4 regions of the Pseudoalteromonas sp. SG45-1 genome follow, and region 1 is predicted to be linked to each of the others. Evidence: predicted binding sites of a transcription regulator. Region 1 holds the regulator's gene; each other region holds the start of a gene.
What was found. The regulator sigma-54, encoded in region 1, starts transcription at its own class of promoters, with help from an activator protein. The targets are predictions, from matches to a motif close to GTTGGCACGNNNNTNGNNT.
Positions count from the first base shown of each region.

Region 2: the regulator sigma-54 is predicted to act here: its motif matches at 2,094-2,112, upstream of glnA (glutamate--ammonia ligase).
Region 3: the regulator sigma-54 is predicted to act here: its motif matches at 2,708-2,726, upstream of H5117_RS00770 (CsbD family protein).
Region 4: the regulator sigma-54 is predicted to act here: its motif matches at 2,172-2,190, upstream of H5117_RS17255 (EF-hand domain-containing protein).

Region 1 is NZ_JACJEP010000003.1:88,533-93,530, forward strand. Features, by position in the region: gene kdsC (3-deoxy-manno-octulosonate-8-phosphatase KdsC) at 1-133, shown strand, start outside; gene lptC (LPS export ABC transporter periplasmic protein LptC) at 130-684, shown strand; gene lptA (lipopolysaccharide transport periplasmic protein LptA) at 674-1,219, shown strand; gene lptB (LPS export ABC transporter ATP-binding protein) at 1,216-1,941, shown strand; gene H5117_RS04150 (RNA polymerase factor sigma-54) at 2,011-3,510, shown strand; gene hpf (ribosome hibernation promoting factor) at 3,537-3,824, shown strand; gene ptsN (PTS IIA-like nitrogen regulatory protein PtsN) at 3,829-4,281, shown strand; gene rapZ (RNase adapter RapZ) at 4,300-4,998, shown strand, end outside.
Region 2 is NZ_JACJEP010000009.1:38,053-43,050, reverse strand. Features, by position in the region: gene typA (translational GTPase TypA) at 1-1,660, opposite strand, end outside; gene glnA (glutamate--ammonia ligase) at 2,168-3,574, shown strand; gene H5117_RS09790 (DUF4124 domain-containing protein) at 3,688-4,209, shown strand; gene glnL (nitrogen regulation protein NR(II)) at 4,292-4,998, shown strand, end outside.
Region 3 is NZ_JACJEP010000001.1:173,329-178,326, forward strand. Features, by position in the region: gene H5117_RS00760 ((2Fe-2S)-binding protein) at 1-145, shown strand, start outside; gene H5117_RS00765 (xanthine dehydrogenase family protein molybdopterin-binding subunit) at 142-2,403, shown strand; gene H5117_RS00770 (CsbD family protein) at 2,467-2,664, opposite strand; gene hrpB (ATP-dependent helicase HrpB) at 2,950-4,998, shown strand, end outside.
Region 4 is NZ_JACJEP010000026.1:42,106-47,103, reverse strand. Features, by position in the region: gene trkA (Trk system potassium transporter TrkA) at 1-1,153, shown strand, start outside; gene H5117_RS17265 (EF-hand domain-containing protein) at 1,235-1,450, opposite strand; gene H5117_RS17260 (calmodulin) at 1,526-1,738, opposite strand; gene H5117_RS17255 (EF-hand domain-containing protein) at 1,879-2,091, opposite strand; gene H5117_RS17250 (flagellar brake protein) at 2,557-3,216, opposite strand; gene H5117_RS17245 (TrkH family potassium uptake protein) at 3,262-4,713, opposite strand; gene H5117_RS17240 (YigZ family protein) at 4,810-4,998, opposite strand, start outside.

The sequences.
Region 1 (4,998 bases):
CCACCCTCTTATTAAGCGTTTGTCACATTATGTAACGCAAATGCCTGGTGGTTTTGGCGCTGTGAGAGAACTCACCGATTTGCTCATGCTTGAAAATGGTAAAGCATTGACTACACAAGGCACTAGTTCATGAATGCAGCGCGCATAATATTAAGCGTTTTATTCATTAGCTGTATGGTTTGGCTTTGGTACCCTTATTTTACACAAACAAATATTGTGCCTCAGGCTGAGCCTGAAGTTGTTGCTAAGCCTGATTACATAGCTATTGAGCTCAAACAAACAGCCTATGATGAGCAAGGTAAAATTAGCCACAAAGTCACTGCGGCTAAAATGGAGCTATACCAGCAATTAGGTTTCACGTTTTTTGAAAAACCCATTTTTACTTTATATAACGAGCAACAAACGTGGCAAATAAATGCAGACGAAGCAACATTATATGAAGATAAACAATTAATTTTAGAAGGTAATGTGGTTGCCAAAAATTTAACCGATAACGCCATGATAGACAAAATCAATGCTGATAATATTCAGGTTGATATAAAGTTATTAACAATGCGTTCGGAGCAACCCGTCATTATCACTGGACCCAATTTAAAAATCACCGGTAAAGGCCTAGAAGCCGACTTGAAAACCGAAGTGATAAAACTAATTAACCATACGCGAACCATATATTATGACCAATAAAATATTAAAATCACTTATAATTCCTACACTTATACTAGCGTTTAATAGTAGTGCTGCAGAGCAAAACACGCAACCTGCTGCCAATCAAATTTCAATAAGTGCCGACAAGCAAGAAGGTCAATTGAAAGCTAATGTGGGTATTTTTGAGAAAAACGTTGAGATTATTCACGGTAATCGCCGCATTACAGCCGATCGCCTCGAAGTACACAAACGTGATGAACTTGGTGATAATAAACAATTATTAATTGCCACAGGTAGCCCTGCGCACTTTGAAGAAAAGCAACCAGACGGCACGACTATGAGCGCCAGTGCTGACGAAGTACGTTATGATGTATCTAAGCGTTTTTTAACGCTTGTTGGTAATGCACAAGTATCGCAAGCCGGACAAAAAATAAATGCTAAAAGCATTACCTACGACATAGAGCAGCAGCTCATCAGTGCCGAAAAAGATGAAAACTCAACTGACCGCGTTCACACAATTTTAGTACCGATCGAAACTAAAAAAAGTAAAAAAGGCGATAAAGGTCAACCATGAGCACATTAAAAGCAGAACTATTGGCAAAAAGCTATAAAGGTCGTGAAGTTGTAAAAAACGTCGGCCTTGAAGTACAAGCTGGCAGTATAGTTGGCTTACTTGGCCCTAACGGTGCTGGTAAAACAACGACTTTTTATATGATTGTAGGGCTTGTTCCTAGCGACAAAGGTAAAATATCTATTGATGATAACGATATTACTCTTTTACCTATGCATAGTCGTGCTAGATTAGGCATAGGCTACTTACCACAAGAGTCATCGATTTTTAGAAAGCTGACTGTTTATCAAAACTTAATGGCCATTTTAGAAACGCGCAAAGAACTAAATAAACAAGCCAGAGAAGACACGCTCAATAACTTATTAGATGAATTTAGCATACAACACATTCGTGATAGCCAAGGTATGGCATTATCGGGGGGAGAACGTCGTCGTGTAGAAATAGCACGAGCGCTGGCAGCAGATCCTAAATTTATATTACTGGATGAACCGTTTGCCGGTGTTGACCCTATTTCGGTATTAGATATAAAGAAAATAATAGAACATCTTAAAAATCGTGGGATTGGTGTATTAATTACCGACCATAACGTAAGAGAGACCCTTGATGTTTGTGAAAAAGCCTACATTGTTTCTCATGGGGAGCTGATTGCATCAGGTACTCCAGAACACGTATTAAATGATAAAACAGTACGCGATGTTTACTTAGGCGAGCAATTTAGGCTGTAACATTTACGCCATGTCTTTAAGCATCTGCTAGTATTAATTATAACAACATAAAAGGATTGTTAGAGATACATGAGGCAATCACTACAGCTGCGCATGGGCCAGCAACTTACAATGACTCCACAGTTGCAACAAGCTATTCGTTTGTTGCAACTCAGTACATTGGATCTCCAGCAAGAAATACAAGAAGCTCTCGACAGTAATCCACTATTAGAGGTTGAAGAGGCAGACTATTCCGAAGACGCTGCTGGTAAAAACGAGCAAAAAGCTGATACCGATGACATAACTGTTAGCGCATCTGCTGATGATGCTCCGAGCGAATACGAACAAGATACTGGTGAAGCACTTGCAAAAGACACGCTAAGTGACGACATGGCTATGGATGTCAGTTGGGATGAGTACATGAGTGCCGCTCCTGCAGCCTCATCAGGTCCAATGCCTGAAGACGAATCAATATACCAAGGCGCCTCTACTGAAACGCTCCATGAGTATTTAATGTGGCAATTACAACTAACGCCATTTAGCCCTACAGACGAAGCTATTGCTATTGCTATTGTAGAAGCTGTCGATGATTCAGGTATTTTAACACTAAGCTGCGAAGAGATTTTAGAAAGCTTTAATCAAGAAAACGAAGATGATAACGAAGTCGAACTTGATGAAATTGAAGCGGTATTAAAACGCATCCAACTGTTTGATCCTGTTGGTATTGCTGCACGTAGTTTACAAGAGTGTTTGTGTATTCAGCTTAATCAATTTGATAAAGAAACACCTTATATTAATGAAACGAAAATGATTTTAACCGAGCATATTGATCTATTAGCAGCTCGCGACTATCGTACATTAATGAAAAAAACTAAGCTCAAAGAAGAAGAGCTTAAAGAAGTAATGACACTAATACATACTCTCAACCCAAAACCTGCAGATACTATTGTAAGGGAAGAATCTGAGTATGTTATTCCTGATGTGTCAGTTAAAAAAATTAAAGGCCGCTGGGTTGTCGAATTAAACCCAGATAGCATGCCTAAAATTCGTGTTAATAGCCAATACGCAGCAATGTCTCGCACTGTAAAATCAAGTGGCGACAGCCAGTTTATTCGCTCACATTTACAAGAAGCTAAATGGTTTATTAAAAGCTTAGAAAGTAGAAACGACACGCTATTAAAAGTTACTAATTGTATTGTTAAGCAACAACAAGGCTTTTTTGAACATGGCCCTGAAGCCATGAAACCAATGGTTTTAAATGATGTTGCTGAAATGGTAGAAATGCACGAATCGACAATTTCTCGCGTAACTACTCAAAAGTACATGCATACACCCCGTGGTATATTTGAGCTTAAATATTTTTTCTCAAGCCATGTAAGTACTGAAAACGGTGGTGAATGTTCATCTACAGCAATACGTGCGCTTATCCGAAAATTAATCGCAGCAGAAAACTCAGCAAAACCATTGAGTGATAGCAAAATAGCGGATATATTGGCTGAGCAAGGAATTAAAGTAGCGAGACGTACAATCGCAAAATACCGCGAATCTCTTGCTATTCCACCGTCAAATCAGCGTAAAAGTCTGATTTAAGACGCTAAACTAAGAGGGTAATGCTTATGCAACTAAACTTAACTGGTCGTCACGTAGAATTAACCGATTCACTAAGAGACTATATTAATACTAAATTTGCGAAGCTTGAAAGACACTCTGATCATATTAATAATGTTCATGTCATTCTCGATGTAGAAAAATTAAATCAAAAAGCAGAAGCCACAATACACGTAAGCGGTGCTGAGCTATTTGCCTCTACAGAACATCAAGATATGTATGCCGCTATTGACTCGTTGATCGACAAGCTCGATCGCCAAGTAATCAAACACAAAGAGAAGCTTGCTCGACACTAATATGATGAAATTAAGTTCACTTATATGCCAGGACTGCAGCAAAGCTGCGGTCCTTTTTAATAGCAAAAAAAGAATTTTAGAGTTCATTAGCGAACTTGCTCACGACAAACTTCCGTATTTACCGCAACAAGATATTCTTAATGCTTTAATGAGCAGAGAGAAATTAGGTAGTACAGGTATAGGACGTGGCATTGCTATTCCTCATGGAAGAATGAGCGGTGCAGAAGAGCCTTTGGCTTTAGTGCTCGTTAGCGAAACTCCAATAAACTTTGATGCAATCGATAATCGCCCTGTTGATATTTTTGTCGCACTCATCATACCAGATGGCGATAACCAGCAGCACTTAAAGACTCTAGCAACCATTGCTGATAAACTAAACAACAAAGATTTTTGTAAACAGTTACGCAGTGCAAAATCTGATACTGAGCTTTACCAAGTTATTGTTGATCAATCATAGTTTTATAAAGGGTGTTAAATGGAGTTAATTATCATAAGCGGCCGTTCTGGTTCTGGAAAGTCGGTTGCTTTGCGCGTTGTAGAAGATTTAGGTTATTATTGCGTAGATAATATTCCAGTAAACCTACTACCTTCATTAGTTCGCAGTGTGTCTGATAGCTACGATAAAATTGCTGTTAGCATAGACGTGCGCAACATCCCTAAAGAACAAGATGAATTTAACGATATTCTTGAATACTTACCAGGCTTTGCAAACCCTACGTTATTTTATTTAGATAGCGACGATCAGACATTGATCAAACGCTTTTCTGAAACACGCAGATTACACCCACTATCAATAGACTCGTTGCCGCTTGATTTAGCCATCAAAAAAGAAAAAGAATTACTTGATGTATTAACCACTCGCGCCGACTTTATGATAGATACGACTGATTTAAGTGTTCATCAACTCGCTGAATCTATTCGTGAAAAGATTTTAGGTAAAAAAGATAAGCAACTGATTGTCACATTTGAATCATTTGGTTTTAAACACGGTATACCAAAAGAAGCAGACTACGTATTTGATGCACGCTTTTTACCAAATCCACACTGGGAACCAGAGTTGAAGCCTTTAAATGGGTTAGATCAACCGGTTAAAGACTATTTAGCTAATCACAGCATAGTGCAAAAATTCACATGGCAAATTCAAACATTTGTACAAACGTGGTTACCGCATTTA
Region 2 (4,998 bases), on a different contig from region 1:
CATCAGTACCAGATGCACGTACGTTAGTTAACTGCTTGCCTTTAAGGGCGTTAACTGTAAGGTCGTTATCACGGTTATGAATACCGATAACCATACCTTCGTATACTTCAACACCGTGACCGATGAATAAACGGCCGCGCTCTTGTAAGTTGAATAATGCGTTAGTAAGTGCTTTACCAGTTGCGTTTGCAATCATTACGCCGTTCTTACGAACACCGATAGCGCCACCTTTATGAGGACCATAATGATCGAACGTATGGTACATAAGACCAGAACCCGAAGTAAGCGTCATGAAATCAGTTTGGAAACCAATTAAACCACGGCTTGGGATCATGAAGTCTAAACGCATACGGCCTTTGCCATCTGGAGTCATGTTAGTAAGTTCACCTTTACGTAGGCCAACTTGTTCCATAACAGAACCTTGATGCTCTTCTTGACAGTCAATAGTCACTGTTTCAAACGGTTCTTCTAGAACGCCATCTACAGTTCGTAAGATAACTTCTGGACGAGAAACTGAAAGCTCGTAACCTTCACGACGCATGTTTTCGATTAAGATACCTAGGTGTAATTCACCACGACCAGAAACACGGAAGCTATCTGGGCTTGCAGTATCTTCAACGCGAAGTGCTACGTTGTGTACTAATTCTTTGTCTAAACGCTCACGGATATTACGTGACGTTACAAACTTACCTTCTTTACCACAGAAAGGTGAGTTATTTACAGAGAATGTCATTGTTACAGTTGGCTCATCAACACTTAGTGGTGGTAATGCTTCAACGTTTCCTGGGAAACAAACTGTATCAGAAATCTTAAGCTCACCAATACCTGTTACAGTTACGATGTTACCAGCGTAAGCTCTATCAGTTTCGATACGCTCAAGACCTAAGTAGCTTTGTACTGCACCAATTTTACCATTACGTGTAGTGCCATCAGCACTGATAATAGTAACTTGTTGGTTAGGAGCAACAGAACCACGTTTAATACGACCAATACCAACTACACCAACATAAGAGTTGTAATCTAGTTGAGAAATTTGCATTTGGAAGTCACCTTCAGGATCTGCATCCGGTGGTGATACTTCTTCAACGATCATCTTGAACATAGGTTCCATGTTGTCTGATGGTTCGTCTAAATCTAGTGTTGCCCAACCGTTGATTGCTGAAGCGTAGATTACTTTAAAGTCTAACTGTTCGTCAGTCGCGCCAAGGTTGTCGAATAAATCAAAGATTTGATCCATAACCCAATCTGGACGAGCGCCTGGCTTATCAATTTTATTGATAACGACGATTGGCTTTAAGCCTTGCGCGAATGCTTTTTGCGTAACGAAACGCGTTTGCGGCATTGGACCTTCTTGAGCATCAACAAGTAATAATACTGAGTCAGCCATCGAAAGTACGCGTTCAACTTCACCACCGAAATCGGCGTGTCCCGGGGTATCTACGATATTGATATGGTAGTCATTCCAAGAAATGGCTGTGTTTTTAGCCAAAATGGTAATACCACGTTCTTTCTCAATGTCGTTTGAGTCCATCACGCGCTCTTCGTTACCGCCGCGTGTTTCTAATGTACCTGATTGCTCAAGTAGTTTGTCAACCAGTGTTGTTTTACCATGGTCAACGTGCGCGATAATCGCTATATTTCTTAACTGTTCGATGCTCATATATTTACTCAGAGAAATTAAATTCTCATTGATCCTGCAAGATCTACGCACTCATCCACGCTTTCGCGAGATGTCCCAGCATAGGATTTAAAAGGGCGCATATTATCCCTCATTAATGACATGGATGAAAGTTTATCCAATATAAATTTCAAAACTTTCTCAATACTTTTACTAAGTATCTGTTTTATATATGACAATTATATGAATTAAATTTCAAATTTTTTTTGAAAAACAGCCTTTTTGGCTATTTTGCTGATCTTTTTGGTACTCTTTTGCATTTAGGTTATGCTATTTCCGAGCGATTAAATTAGCAGCAAATTGTGCCCTGTAAATTTTGCACCAAAAAGGAAAATTTACGCACCAACATAGTGCGTTTGTACATTCCATTTTGATGCAACGATATTTTTTTAATTTATAAACAGCTAGTTATAAAAATGGCACAAAATCAGCTTAGTAAATCCCAAAGCAATTATGCAGCAATAACAAAACCCAATAGTTGGAGGACACATGTCACAATCGGTTTTAGATTTTATTAAAGAAAATGACGTTAAGTTCATTGATTTACGCTTTACTGACACTAAGGGTAAAGAACAACATGTATCTATTCCTCATCACCAAGTTGATGAAGACTTTTTTGAAGACGGTAAAATGTTTGACGGTTCTTCAATTGCAGGCTGGAAAGGCATAAACGAATCAGACATGGTATTAATGCCAGTTGCTGACTCAATCAAACTAGACCCTTTCACTGAAGAATCAACATTAATCGTACGTTGTGACGTAGTAGAGCCTTCAACGCTTCAAGGTTATGAGCGCGACCCGCGTTCTGTTGCTAAGCGTGCTGAAGATTACATGCGCTCTACAGGTATTGCAGATACAGTTTTATTTGGCCCTGAGCCAGAGTTTTTCGTATTTGACGACGTTAAATACAAATCAGATATGTCTGGTTCTATGTACAAAATTGATTCTAAGCAAGCTGCTTGGAACTCAGATAAAGAATATGCAGATGGCAACACAGGTCACCGTCCAGGTATTAAAGGCGGTTACTTCCCCGTTGCTCCTGTTGATGACTTCCAAGATTGGCGTTCAGCTACGTGTCTAGTCCTAGAAGAAATGGGCCAAGTAGTAGAAGCACATCACCACGAAGTTGCAACAGCAGGTCAAAACGAGATTGCTACTCGCTTTAATACAATGGTATTAAAAGCGGATGAAATTCAAGAAATGAAATATGTTATCCATAACATGGCTCACTTATACGGTAAAACAGCAACGTTTATGCCTAAGCCAGTTGTTGGTGATAACGGTTCTGGTATGCACTGTCACCAGTCACTTGCTAAAGATGGTGTAAACCTTTTTGCTGGTGATAAGTACGGCGGTCTTTCTGAAGATGCACTTTACTACATTGGCGGCATCATTAAGCATGCTAAAGCAATCAATGCTTTTGCAAATGCCTCTACTAACTCGTATAAACGTTTAGTACCAGGTTTTGAAGCACCAGTTATGCTTGCATACTCTGCACGTAACCGTTCTGCATCAATCCGTATCCCAGTGGTTCCATCTGAAAAAGGTCGTCGTATTGAAGTACGCTTCCCAGATCCAACAGCTAACCCATACCTTGCTTTCTCAGCAATGCTTATGGCTGGCCTTGATGGTATCAAAAACAAGATCCACCCTGGCGATGCTATGGATAAAGATTTATATGACTTACCAGCTGAAGAAGCAGCAGAAATCCCAACTGTTGCAGCATCACTTGACGAAGCACTATCTGCACTTAGCGCAGACCGTGAATTCTTAACTCAAGGTGGTGTATTCACTGACGACTTAATCGATGCTTACATCGAACTTAAATCTAAAGAAGTTGAAAAGCTTAACATGACAACTCACCCAGTTGAGTTTGAAATGTACTACAGCTGTTAATTTAGCTGTATAAAATATGTGTGTTCTCAAGCCCGCTTTGCGGGCTTTTTTAATGGTAAAATTAATCAATCTCCACTAAAGTTAAGTTACCGACAAAAATGCAGGGCTGCAGAGTGAACAACAAGATTTTATTACTATTAATTGCTTTAGGATTAAGCAATTATGGTTACGCTGGTGAAACAAAGATATACGCTTGGAAAGATAAAAATGGCGTATTAGTGTTCTCTGACACCCCTCATAAAGGTGCTAAAGAGGTAAAGCTTACCAGCCAAGATCTTAATATGCCTGCAACAAATACTGACATTTTTGACGAGCAACCCCAGCCCCAACAAGCGGCCTTTAGTATTGCCATTTCCTCACCTGATCATAACCAGACTATTCGTGAAAATACCGGCACTGTTTATGTTACTAGCCGAATAAAACCACGCTTTGAAACTGGTTTTACTATACAACTTTTTATTGATGGCAAAGCACATGGCCCAGCCAGTGACAGTTCAACCTTTGCAATAAGAGATGTAGAACGTGGTGAGCACACACTACAATTAAAGCTTTTTAATAGTAAAAACCAAGTTATTGCTATAAGTGAGCCCTGCATATTTTTTATGCACCGAAAAGGGCTAAACCTAAGTAACTAAATTGGGGCATTACTAAACGTGCAGCAGTGTATTTTACTATATAACTTGCTTGTAAATATCCACGCACTAAAATGGTGCAGCTATGATTAATAATAAAAACTTTAGCCCTGAGCTACTCGATGCTATTTGGCAAAATCAAACAACCGCTATTATGTTGCTTGATAAAAACTTCACCGTTGTCTATGCCAATACCAGTACTAGCGAACTGCTTGGCCTTGGTAACAAGCGCCTATTAGATCAGCCTTTCGATAGTCTTTTTAATTACCATTCAATCGATTTGCAGCGTATAGAACAATACTCATTAGTTGAAGGTGTAGATTGCCAGCAGCACAGAGCTGACGTGGTTTTTAGCGATTCTCGCCATGCAAAAGTAGCCGTAAGTACACGACAAATTAAGTTTGATGGCTCACTTTATATTTTATTTGAGTGGCGCCAAACTGATGACGAAATTAAGCACGACCAAGCGTCTAATCAAATGCATCAATACCAAGCAGCCCGAAATCTAATTAGAGGCTTAGCTCACGAAATTAAAAATCCTTTAGGTGGAATTCGCGGAGCGGCGCAGTTATTGCAGTATGAGGTTGATCAACAAGAAAGAGACCAATGTGCTGAACTTATCATTGAGCAAGCTGACCGATTACGCGAATTAGTAGATAGGCTTTTAGGGCCAAATCAGCTTCCGCAAAAATCGTATGGCAATATACATCAATCACTTGAATCAGTTGCACGACTAAGTACGTTAGATAATTGTTCTAACATTAGCTTGGTTAAGGATTACGACCCAAGCAT
Region 3 (4,998 bases), on a different contig from region 1:
TGACGATGAAATAGTAAGTAATATGTCGGGAAATATTTGCCGTTGTGGTACATACCCGCGTATTCATAAAGCAATTAAATCAGCCGCCAAAACAATGGCGAGTGTTCAATATTTTGACCCAAATGAACAAGGGGAAGAAGTATGAACCAAGATAACAAATACTTTGATTTAAACCGCCGTAAGTTTTTAAAAACTAGCGCAATAGGTGCATTGGTACTTGGTACTTATTTTGTAGGCAGTGCGCCAAGAGCATTTGCGGGTGTATTAGAGCAGCCATCTGAGCAAGCAAAACGCGCAAACTTATTTATTGCACTGCGCCCAGACGGCATGGTTGAAATAACCTGCCATCGCTCTGAAATGGGTCAGCAAATTCGCACCGCGATTGCACAAATAGTTGCCGATGAAATGGAAGCCGCGTGGGATAAGGTTATTGTTATTCAGGGTAAGGGCGACCCTAAATACGGCGATCAAAATACCGATGGCTCGCGCAGTATTCGCTACAACATGAAGCGCCTGCGTGAAATGGGCGCAAGTGTGCGTTACATGATGCAGCACGCTGCCGCTAAGTATTGGAAAGTTGACCCGCAGACCTGTACAGCCAATCAACACGTTGTTACACACAGCTCAGGTAAATCGCTTACTTATAAAGATTTAATCGACTTAGCGCTTACAATAACGCCACCAGAAGCTGACAAACTAACACTTAAAACACGCAAAGAATGGCGCTACATTAATACTGGCATGGCGCACATAGATTTAGCCGATTTAGTAACAGGTAAAGCAATATTTGCAGCCGATGTACGCGAACCACAAGCGCTAGTGGCTATAATTGAACGCCCGCCGGTAGTAGGCGGTGTTGTTAAGTCATTTGATGCCAGTGCTACAAAAGCGATAAACGGCGTTGTAGATGTTATTGAAATTCCTGCACCAAAAGGCGCACCGCAGTTTCAGCCAAAAGGCGGTATTGCGATTATAGCTAAAAACACATGGGCTGCATGGCAAGGGCGTAAAGCATTAAAAGTCGTATGGGATGATGGCAAAAATGGCGATTACAATTCAGAAGAATTTAAAAAGTCATTACTAAAAACAGTACAAACTCCACAGGCAAACATACGTGATAAAGGCGATGCCATGGGCGTGTTGGCTAAATCGAGCAATAAACTCGTAGCTGATTATTACGCGCCGCATCTTGCTCAAGCACCAATGGAGCCGCCGTGTGCAACAGCTATGTACAACAAAGATAGTGTTGATATATGGGCTGCTACGCAAAATCCACAAGCCGATATGAAAACAGTGGCGGCAATGCTTGGCATGGATGAGAGCAAAATTAATGTTCACGTTACTATGCTCGGCGGCGGCTTTGGGCGTAAGTCAAAACCTGACTTTTCAGCAGAAGCAGCTTACCTTTCAATGAAAGTAGGCAAGCCTATTCGTGTGCAATGGACGCGTGAAGACGACATACAACATGGTTTTTACCATGCAGTTTCGGCTCAGCACATTGAAGCATCGTTAGATAAAAATGGCGCAATAGAATCTTATTTACACCGCACTGCGTTTTCACCAATTACGTCTACCTTTTCAGAAGGGGCGACTACGCCAGGAAGCTTTGAACTGCGCTTAGGGTTTACCGATAACCCAATTAACACACCTAACATGAAGTTAGAAAACGGTGATGCGCAAGCCAAAGCACGAATTGGTTGGATGCGCTCTGTATCAAATATTTTTCATGCCTTTGCTATTCAGTCATTTATTGGCGAAGCAGCGCACAAAGCCGGTCGCGACCAAAAAGACTATTTACTAGACACCATAGGTCCGAGTCGTATTGTTGATGTAACAGAGCAAAATGCTACATACGATAATTACGGTGGCGATAAAGCGGTTTATCCGTTAGATATTGGCAGACTGCGCCATGTTATTGAAAAAGTAGCTGACATGAGTAAATGGGGTCGAGAACTTCCTAAAGGGCGAGGTTTAGGCATAGCAGCACACAGAAGCTTTTTAACTTACGTAGCTACGGTAGTTGAAGTAGAAGTGTCGGATGCTGGCGATTTAAAAGTAATTAAATCGTGGGTTGCCATTGATGCGGGTACGGTTGTAAACACTGACACCGTTAAAAACCAAACTCAAGGTGGTTCTATTTACGGGATTACAACTGCAATCAGCGATGGTATTACCTTTGATAAAGGCCGCGTGCAGCAAAGTAACTTTCATGATTATCGCGTACCGCGTATGAGCGACTCACCACTTGAAGTTGACGTTGAAATTGTACAAAGTGACGCACCTCCAGCAGGGGTAGGCGAGCCATCTACACCAGTTTATGCGCCAGCATTATGTAATGCTATTTTTGCCGCGTGCGGAAAGCGTATTAGGCAGTTACCAATAGGTGACCAGCTAAAAGCGTAACTAAATAACCTACAGCTTAAACAAAAAAACCGCCAAAATGGCGGTTTTTTTAGAAGTTAGCGATTAGTGAGTTTTTTCAAATTCATCAACTTCACGCTCTGCTTCTTCTTTAGATTTACCATACTGCTGCTGGATTTTACCCACTAGCTCTGTACGGCTACCTTCAATTTTGTCTAAATCGTCGTCAGTAAGATCGCCCCATTTCTGTTGAGCCTTACCTTTAAGTTCGTTCCAATTACCTTTCATACGATCGCTGTTCATAAGTTTCTCCTTACTTAGATTTAATTAACGTTCAGTATAAAAGGAGCAAAGCGTGTACCAACAAGTTAAATCTTTATTTTATATTAATAATCAGTGTGTTATGTTTTTATTGGGGCAGTAATGATTAATGTTTTGAGCACATCCTTAAAAAATGTACAGAGCGGTCTGTAATTATTTCTGATTATGTAACCCTTAATTAAATCCTTTATAACCACATAGCTTTAGCGGCGCGTTTATTTTTGGTTTTTGTTACAATGCACACAAAGCAATTTTGGGTAAATAGCTGTGCTGCCGGTTCAAGACATATATCAACAACTCGTTACTACATTACAAAGTAATCCTATTACGTTATTACAAGCACCGCCTGGTGCGGGTAAATCTACGTGGTTGCCGCTACAACTAATGCGTGACGGGCATTTTAAACGTATTGTAATGCTAGAGCCTCGCCGTTTAGCTGCACGTAATATTGCAAGTTACTTAGCAAAGTGCCAAAACGAGAGTGTTGGGCAAAGTGTGGGTTTGCGGATTAGAGGTGAGAGTAAAGTAAGCGCTAATACGCGCCTCGAAATAGTCACCGAAGGCATGCTAACGCGCATGCTGCAAAACGATCCCGAATTAAGCGATATTGATTTACTGATATTTGATGAGTTTCATGAGCGTTCAATTGCAGCCGATACCTCACTTGCCTTTGCGCTCGAGACCCAAAGTGCGCTACGTGAAGATTTAACCATCATGCTTATGTCGGCAACTCTTGATACTGAGCGCTATACAGCTTTTTTTGACTGCCCTGTAATTCAATCAAGCGGTCGCAGCTATCCAATAGATGAAGTATACATACCCATAAAAGATGAAAGTCGCTGGCTTGATGCAATTCCTAACATAGTAAAACAAGCACTTAATGAGCAAACAGGTAGCGCATTGGTATTTTTACCTGGGCAGTTTGAGATATTACGCGTGCAACAAGCACTGAGCGATTTACCCAGTAACTGCCAAGTTGCAACGCTATTTGGCGAGCAAGATAAAGCTAATCAGCAAACTGCTATTGCCCCTGCACCTAACGGCATGCGCAAAGTAGTGCTTACCACCAATGTAGCCGAAACTAGTTTAACTATTAAGGGCATACGCATTGTAATTGACAGCGGCAAGCGCCGTGCAGCCACCTTTAATTTAAAAACAGGGGTTACTGAGCTCACAACACAAAGTATATCGCGCTCGTCTGCTGTGCAGCGCGCTGGGCGTGCAGGGCGAATAGAGCCGGGTATTGTTTATCGAATTGGCTCAAAGCAAACCTTTGAGCGACGTAATAGCCACGACAATCCCGAAATACTCACATCAGACATAAGCCAGCTTATGCTTGAGGCAAAGCAGTGGGGAGCCAGTATTGATGAGCTAACCTTGCTCGATAAGCCCACTGAGCAACAATGTGAGCAAGCAAGTAACCTGCTTAACATGCTAGAAGCTATTGATAGCAAAGGTAAGCTCACACCGCTTGGCAGTAAAATGTTAGGTTTTGGTGCTGATATTCGTTTGGCGCATATGCTATTAAAAGCACAAATACTTGATGACCAACTCCCTGGTATTTTTAGGCTCGCTATTTATTTAGTGGCATTACTTGAGAGCCGAGTAAATAGTGCAAACGAGTTGAGCTTAGCGCTGCATAGCCAGCAGCAACGTCCGCATCCGGTATTTAAACAACAGTTAAAATATTGGCAAAGCCGCTTAAAAGTAAAAGACGAAAACAGCGAATTAAATACGCATTATATAAGTTTGCTGGTGGCATTGGCATACCCCGATCGCATCGCTAAAAAACGTGGTAATGGTTATTTACTTGCCAATGGTGCTGGTGCTGAGTTAAATGCCGATTACTGGCACAACGACGATTACTTAGCTATAGCAACCATGGGCGGGCACAAAGGTGGGCGTATATTTGCAGCCACCGCGCTTAACCCATTTGAGTTACAAGAATTTTTACCGCATTTATTTAGTGAACTTACTCGTTGTGAGTTTGATGAAAAATCAGCGCGCTTTATTCACCAAGATGAAGTAAAGCTCGGGGCTATAACGCTCAGCAGCCAGCCTAGTAAACAAAAACTAGATAAGAGCGAGCGTGCTAAAGCGTGGCTTAACTTATTTGCTAAACACGGTTTTGCATTATTTAACGAGCAACCTGATGCGCAACAATTGCTGATACGTATGAGCCTAGCAAGTAATTTAATGCCCGATAAATTCCCGCAAATAAACGAGCAACAACTTATTCAAAATGCAGCGCAGTGGCTAGGCGTGTTTTTAGAAGATATTAAAACGCTCACGCAGCTTAAAAAGTTTAACTACTTT
Region 4 (4,998 bases), on a different contig from region 1:
AGATGAAGTGAACATGGTTGCATGCCAAGTGGCATACAGTATTTTTAAAACGCCTACTAAAATTGCTCGTATTCGCTCAGAGCAATACTTAAAATACCGCGAAAAACTTTTTCAAAACGATGATTTACCAATCGATCATTACATTGCTCCCGAAGCACTGGTCACTAAGTATATTCGCCGTTTAATTGACTACCCTGGTGCTCTGCAAGTATTGCAGTTTGCTGATGGCATGCTCTCGTTAGTAGCCGTAAAAGCTTACTATGGCGGTTTACTTGTAGGTTATGCGTTATCTGCACTTAAAGAACATATTCCTAATGTAGAAACTCGTGTTGCCGCTATTTATCGTCAAGGTAAAGCAATAAAACCATTGGGTACCACCGTTATTGAAGCCGATGACGAAGTATTCTTTATTGCCGCTACAAAACATATACGCGCAGTAATGAACGAGCTACAAAAACTTGAGCGTTCGTACAAAAAAATTATGATAGCTGGTGGCGGTAACATTGGGGCAGGCCTTGCCCGCTCACTTGAAAAAAACCACACCGTTAAACTAATTGAACGCAGTAAAGAACGTGCTGAGCAACTCTCAGAAATGCTCGATAACACGGTCGTTTTTTGTGGTGACGCATCTGATCAAGAACTGCTCTCAGAAGAGCATATTGAACAAGTAGATGTGTTTATTGCCGTAACCAACGACGATGAAGCAAACATTATGTCAGCCATGCTTGCAAAACGTATGGGCGCACAGAAAACCATGGTGCTTATCCAGCGTGGTGCTTACGTTGATTTGGTACAAGGCGGCGAAATAGACATTGCCATATCGCCACAACAAGCAACAATATCAGCGTTATTAACGCACGTACGCCGTGGTGATATTGTTAATGTGTATTCACTGCGTAAAGGTGCGGCAGAAGCCATAGAAGCGGTTGCTCATGGTGATGAAAGCACATCTAAAGTTGTTGGTCGCGCGATTGCCGACATAAAACTTCCTGCGGGTACAACTATTGGCGCAATAGTACGTAATGACGATGTACTGATAGCTCACGATGATACAATTATTATGTCGGGCGATCATGTCATTATGTTTTTAATCGACAAAAAACATATTACCGTTGTAGAAAAACTATTCCAAGTAAGTGCTATATTCCTTTAACTAGTTACGCTAATTAGTTAATTTAAAATACAAAAAAGCCGCTGACTAAGGCGGCTTTAGTGGAGTATCTTCGAATATTGATTACTGTACCTTTGAAAACTCTTCTTTAGAGATTTCACCATTTCCATCAGTATCTAAATCATCAAAAATCTTCACAAGTTGAGGGTTAACCTTCGCTTCTTCCATTGTAATCGCACCGTCGCCATCTGCATCAAAAGAGGCAAAATCTACTGCAGCATATGCTGCTGATGAAGATGCTAAAACGATAACTGCAAGTGTTGTATTGAATGTTTTCATAATAATATTCCTAGTAATATGGGAAGTCCTTTTCAAAGATCCCTGACTGTGAAAAATGTTTAATCTGAAAAAAGATTAGTAATTAGCGAATTCTTCTTTAGAAAGCTCGCCGCTACCGTCGGTATCTAGCTCAATAAATTCAGCCATTAAATCGGTATCGACAGCCGCTTCGCTTGGGCTAATTGTGCCGCTACCATCGATATCAAGGCTGTCAAAATCTGATGCTGCAAATGCAGCTGAAGAAGATGCTAGTACTATAAGTGCTAATGCTTTATTTAAATGTTTCATAACTTAATCCTTCAATGTTCTATCAAAAAAATTGCTTCGTTTAACTTAAAACGTAATTTTTCACTTCCTTGTTATCCTCTTTCGTAAGCTCCCTTGCCTACTTAGGTTGTCTTTGGCAACTCAGGATAAATACTTTTTAATTAAGCTTCTGAAAATTCTTCTTTTGATAACTCACCATTTTGGTCAGTATCAAGCTCAGAAAACATGCTCATTAATTTTGCGTCTACTGATGCTTCTGCTTGGCTAATTGTGCCACTGCCGTCTACATCAAGTGTGTCAAAATCTGTTGCTGCAAAAGCGGCTGAAGAAGATGCAATAGCGATAAGTGCTAAAGTTTTATTAATGCTTTTCATAATATGTATCCTTCAAATTTATGTGTGTGCGATTAAGAATTTCACTTTGAATCACGATTTCGTTCAGTACACCCTGACTATTACAACTTAAATGCCAACATTGAAAAGCTATTAACTTTCAATAAGTTAAAAGTAAAACGTACAATAAGTAGGAATTTTCAGAGTCATTACTGTTGCCTTTTCGCAACACACTTTAGAGGTGAAAAACTAAAGTCATTAAAAACAAATAGTTATGTTTATATAAAAAGATACATTTTAAAATGTAGAGCTATAAAAGGAGGGATTTTAAAAAATAATTAAGGTTAATTTTAACGAAGTAGCTATAACAACAAAAAACAAGCCATAACAAAAAATACGTAAAACATTGTTTTATATGAATAATATTTTTAATTATATAAAAACAAAAAAACACTTTATAAATACTCACGTAAAACGACATTTTGTTGCAAATAAGCGAAAAACGATTTAGTCAACGGTGGGCTCAAGCGCAGATGGGTCTATAAAATGCTCTTTCATAAAGGTTTTCATTTCATCCTCGCTTGCTAGTAGCTTAATTCCGCAGTGCACACCTGCGACATGCTCTTTAACACTGCAAATTTCACCTTCAAAATCTTTATCACTACTATTGAGTACGACAGTGCATTGCATATCTTTAATACCTTCAGCTTGCTGATCGCCTCTAATATCAAACATTACACCAGTGAGTGAAATGTCTTTAATAAGGCCTTCAAGCACTCTATCGTCACTTAGTTTTAGCTTTGCAGGTAACAAGGTAGGTATGCGTGTTTGCGAGCGTAGCGCAAATAGCTGCACTTGCTTAGGAAAATTAATAAAGACGAGTTTAGCGGGATGAGAGGCTACTGACATAATTTGCTGGCGAAACGCAATAACTTGCCCGCCACTGCCTTCAATCAGTGCTCTTACAACAACCATTACACCATCACGTAAATAGTCACTCGCTGCAGGTAAACGCTTAGCATTGGGATAATTTAAAATAATAAACTGTTTATCGAGTAAACCAACTAATTCAGTTTTAACACGCTTACTGCTTGTAGGTGTTAATATTTCTAGGTCAACTAAACTGCCTACACCTATATGCTTTAGCTTTTCTAAATTTGTTGGCATATCCCTTTTTCCAATATTTTGTAATTTAAAACTTAAGCCGCTCGTTTATCCACGCCAAAAAGTAGGCGTAAATAACACTAATAAAGTAAATATTTCTAGGCGACCAAACACCATTGCAATAGTAAGCAACCATTTAGCACCATCGGTTATAGCACCATAATGCGACGCTACATCTCCTAAGCCAGGCCCTAAGTTATTTAAACAAGCCGCAGTGGCTGAGAACGCAGTTATGTTATCCATACCCGTGCCCATAAGCGCTAACATGATAATAATAAATACAAGCGCATATGCAGAGAAAAATCCCCACACGGCTTCTACTACTTTGTCTGGCAACGCCTTACGACCCAGCTTGATTGAATATATAGCCCGTGGGTGCACTAAACGATTGAGCTCACGCACGCCCTGCAAATAAAGTAAAAATACGCGCACTACTTTCATACCACCACCGGTAGAGCCTGCACAGCCACCAATAAAGCTCGAAAATATAAGTAAAATAGGTAAAAACAAAGGCCATGTTGAAAAGTTATCAGTAGCAAAGCCTGCTGTTGTACTCATTGAAACAGCTTGAAATAACGCCTGATCGAGGGTTTCATCGCCATTAGCAAATATTTCGTTAGAGGAAAGTACGGTAAAACAAATAACCACCAGCGCTAATTGAATACACAAAAACACCTTAAACTCTGGGTCTCTAATATAAACTTGTATATTTCGGCTCGCCACTGCGGCGTAATGCAGGGAGAAGTTAACAGCGGCAATAATTAAAAAGAACACACAAATAAAGTTAATTACAGGGCTGTCAAAGTGCCCCATGGAGGCGTCGTAAGTAGAAAAACCACCTATCGCCACCGTTGAGAATGCATGGCATATAGCATCAAACCACTCCATTCCCGCAGCCCAATAAGCCAGCATACAAGTAATAGTCAACGACACATAAATATACCAAAGGTGCTTTGCAGTATCGGCAATTCGCGGGGTCATTTTAGAATCTTTTACAGGCCCTGGTATTTCAGCGCGGTACAACTGCATACCACCAACACCTAGCATGGGGAGTATAGCAACAGCGAGTACGATTATACCCATACCGCCAAACCACTGGAGTTGCTGGCGATAAAACAATACCGACTTGGGTAAATACTCAATACCGGTAAGCACCGTAGCGCCGGTGGTTGTTAAGCCAGAAAATGCTTCAAATACCGCATCGGCGAGCGATAAGTTAGGTTCTTGTAAAAAGATAAGCGGCAAGGACGCAAACGCCCCAAGTACCAGCCAAAACAAAACAACAATTAAAAAGCCTTCACGTGCTTTTAAATCACCGTTTTCATGGCGGTTTGGGTAATAAGCCATCATGCCAATAACAACACTAAAGATAAATGCTAAAACAAAAGGAACACCACCACCGTCTTTGTATATTAAAGACACCAGTGCCGGAGGCACCATGGTAATACTAAACAGCGCAACAAGTTGGCCAAGAATTTTTATGATGGTACGAAATTGCATTTAGCTTGTCGCTTTTATTATTAGTAAATTCAGGCTGAGTAGTATCAACCAAATTAAATAGGGTCAGTATGCATTATATGCAATTTGTGTAGGTTATTACTCTTTAATAGTTAACTCAACTGCGCCGTGACTTAAATCAAAAATATCTTTGACTGCTTGCTTGGCTTCGCGGCTATCGATTGTAATCACCCACTCAATATTAGCAGTAAATTGCTTATCAATATTAAGCACTTGATACTTTGTTTTTAATAACTGCTCAATCGCGCCTTGCATGCTGTAATCACT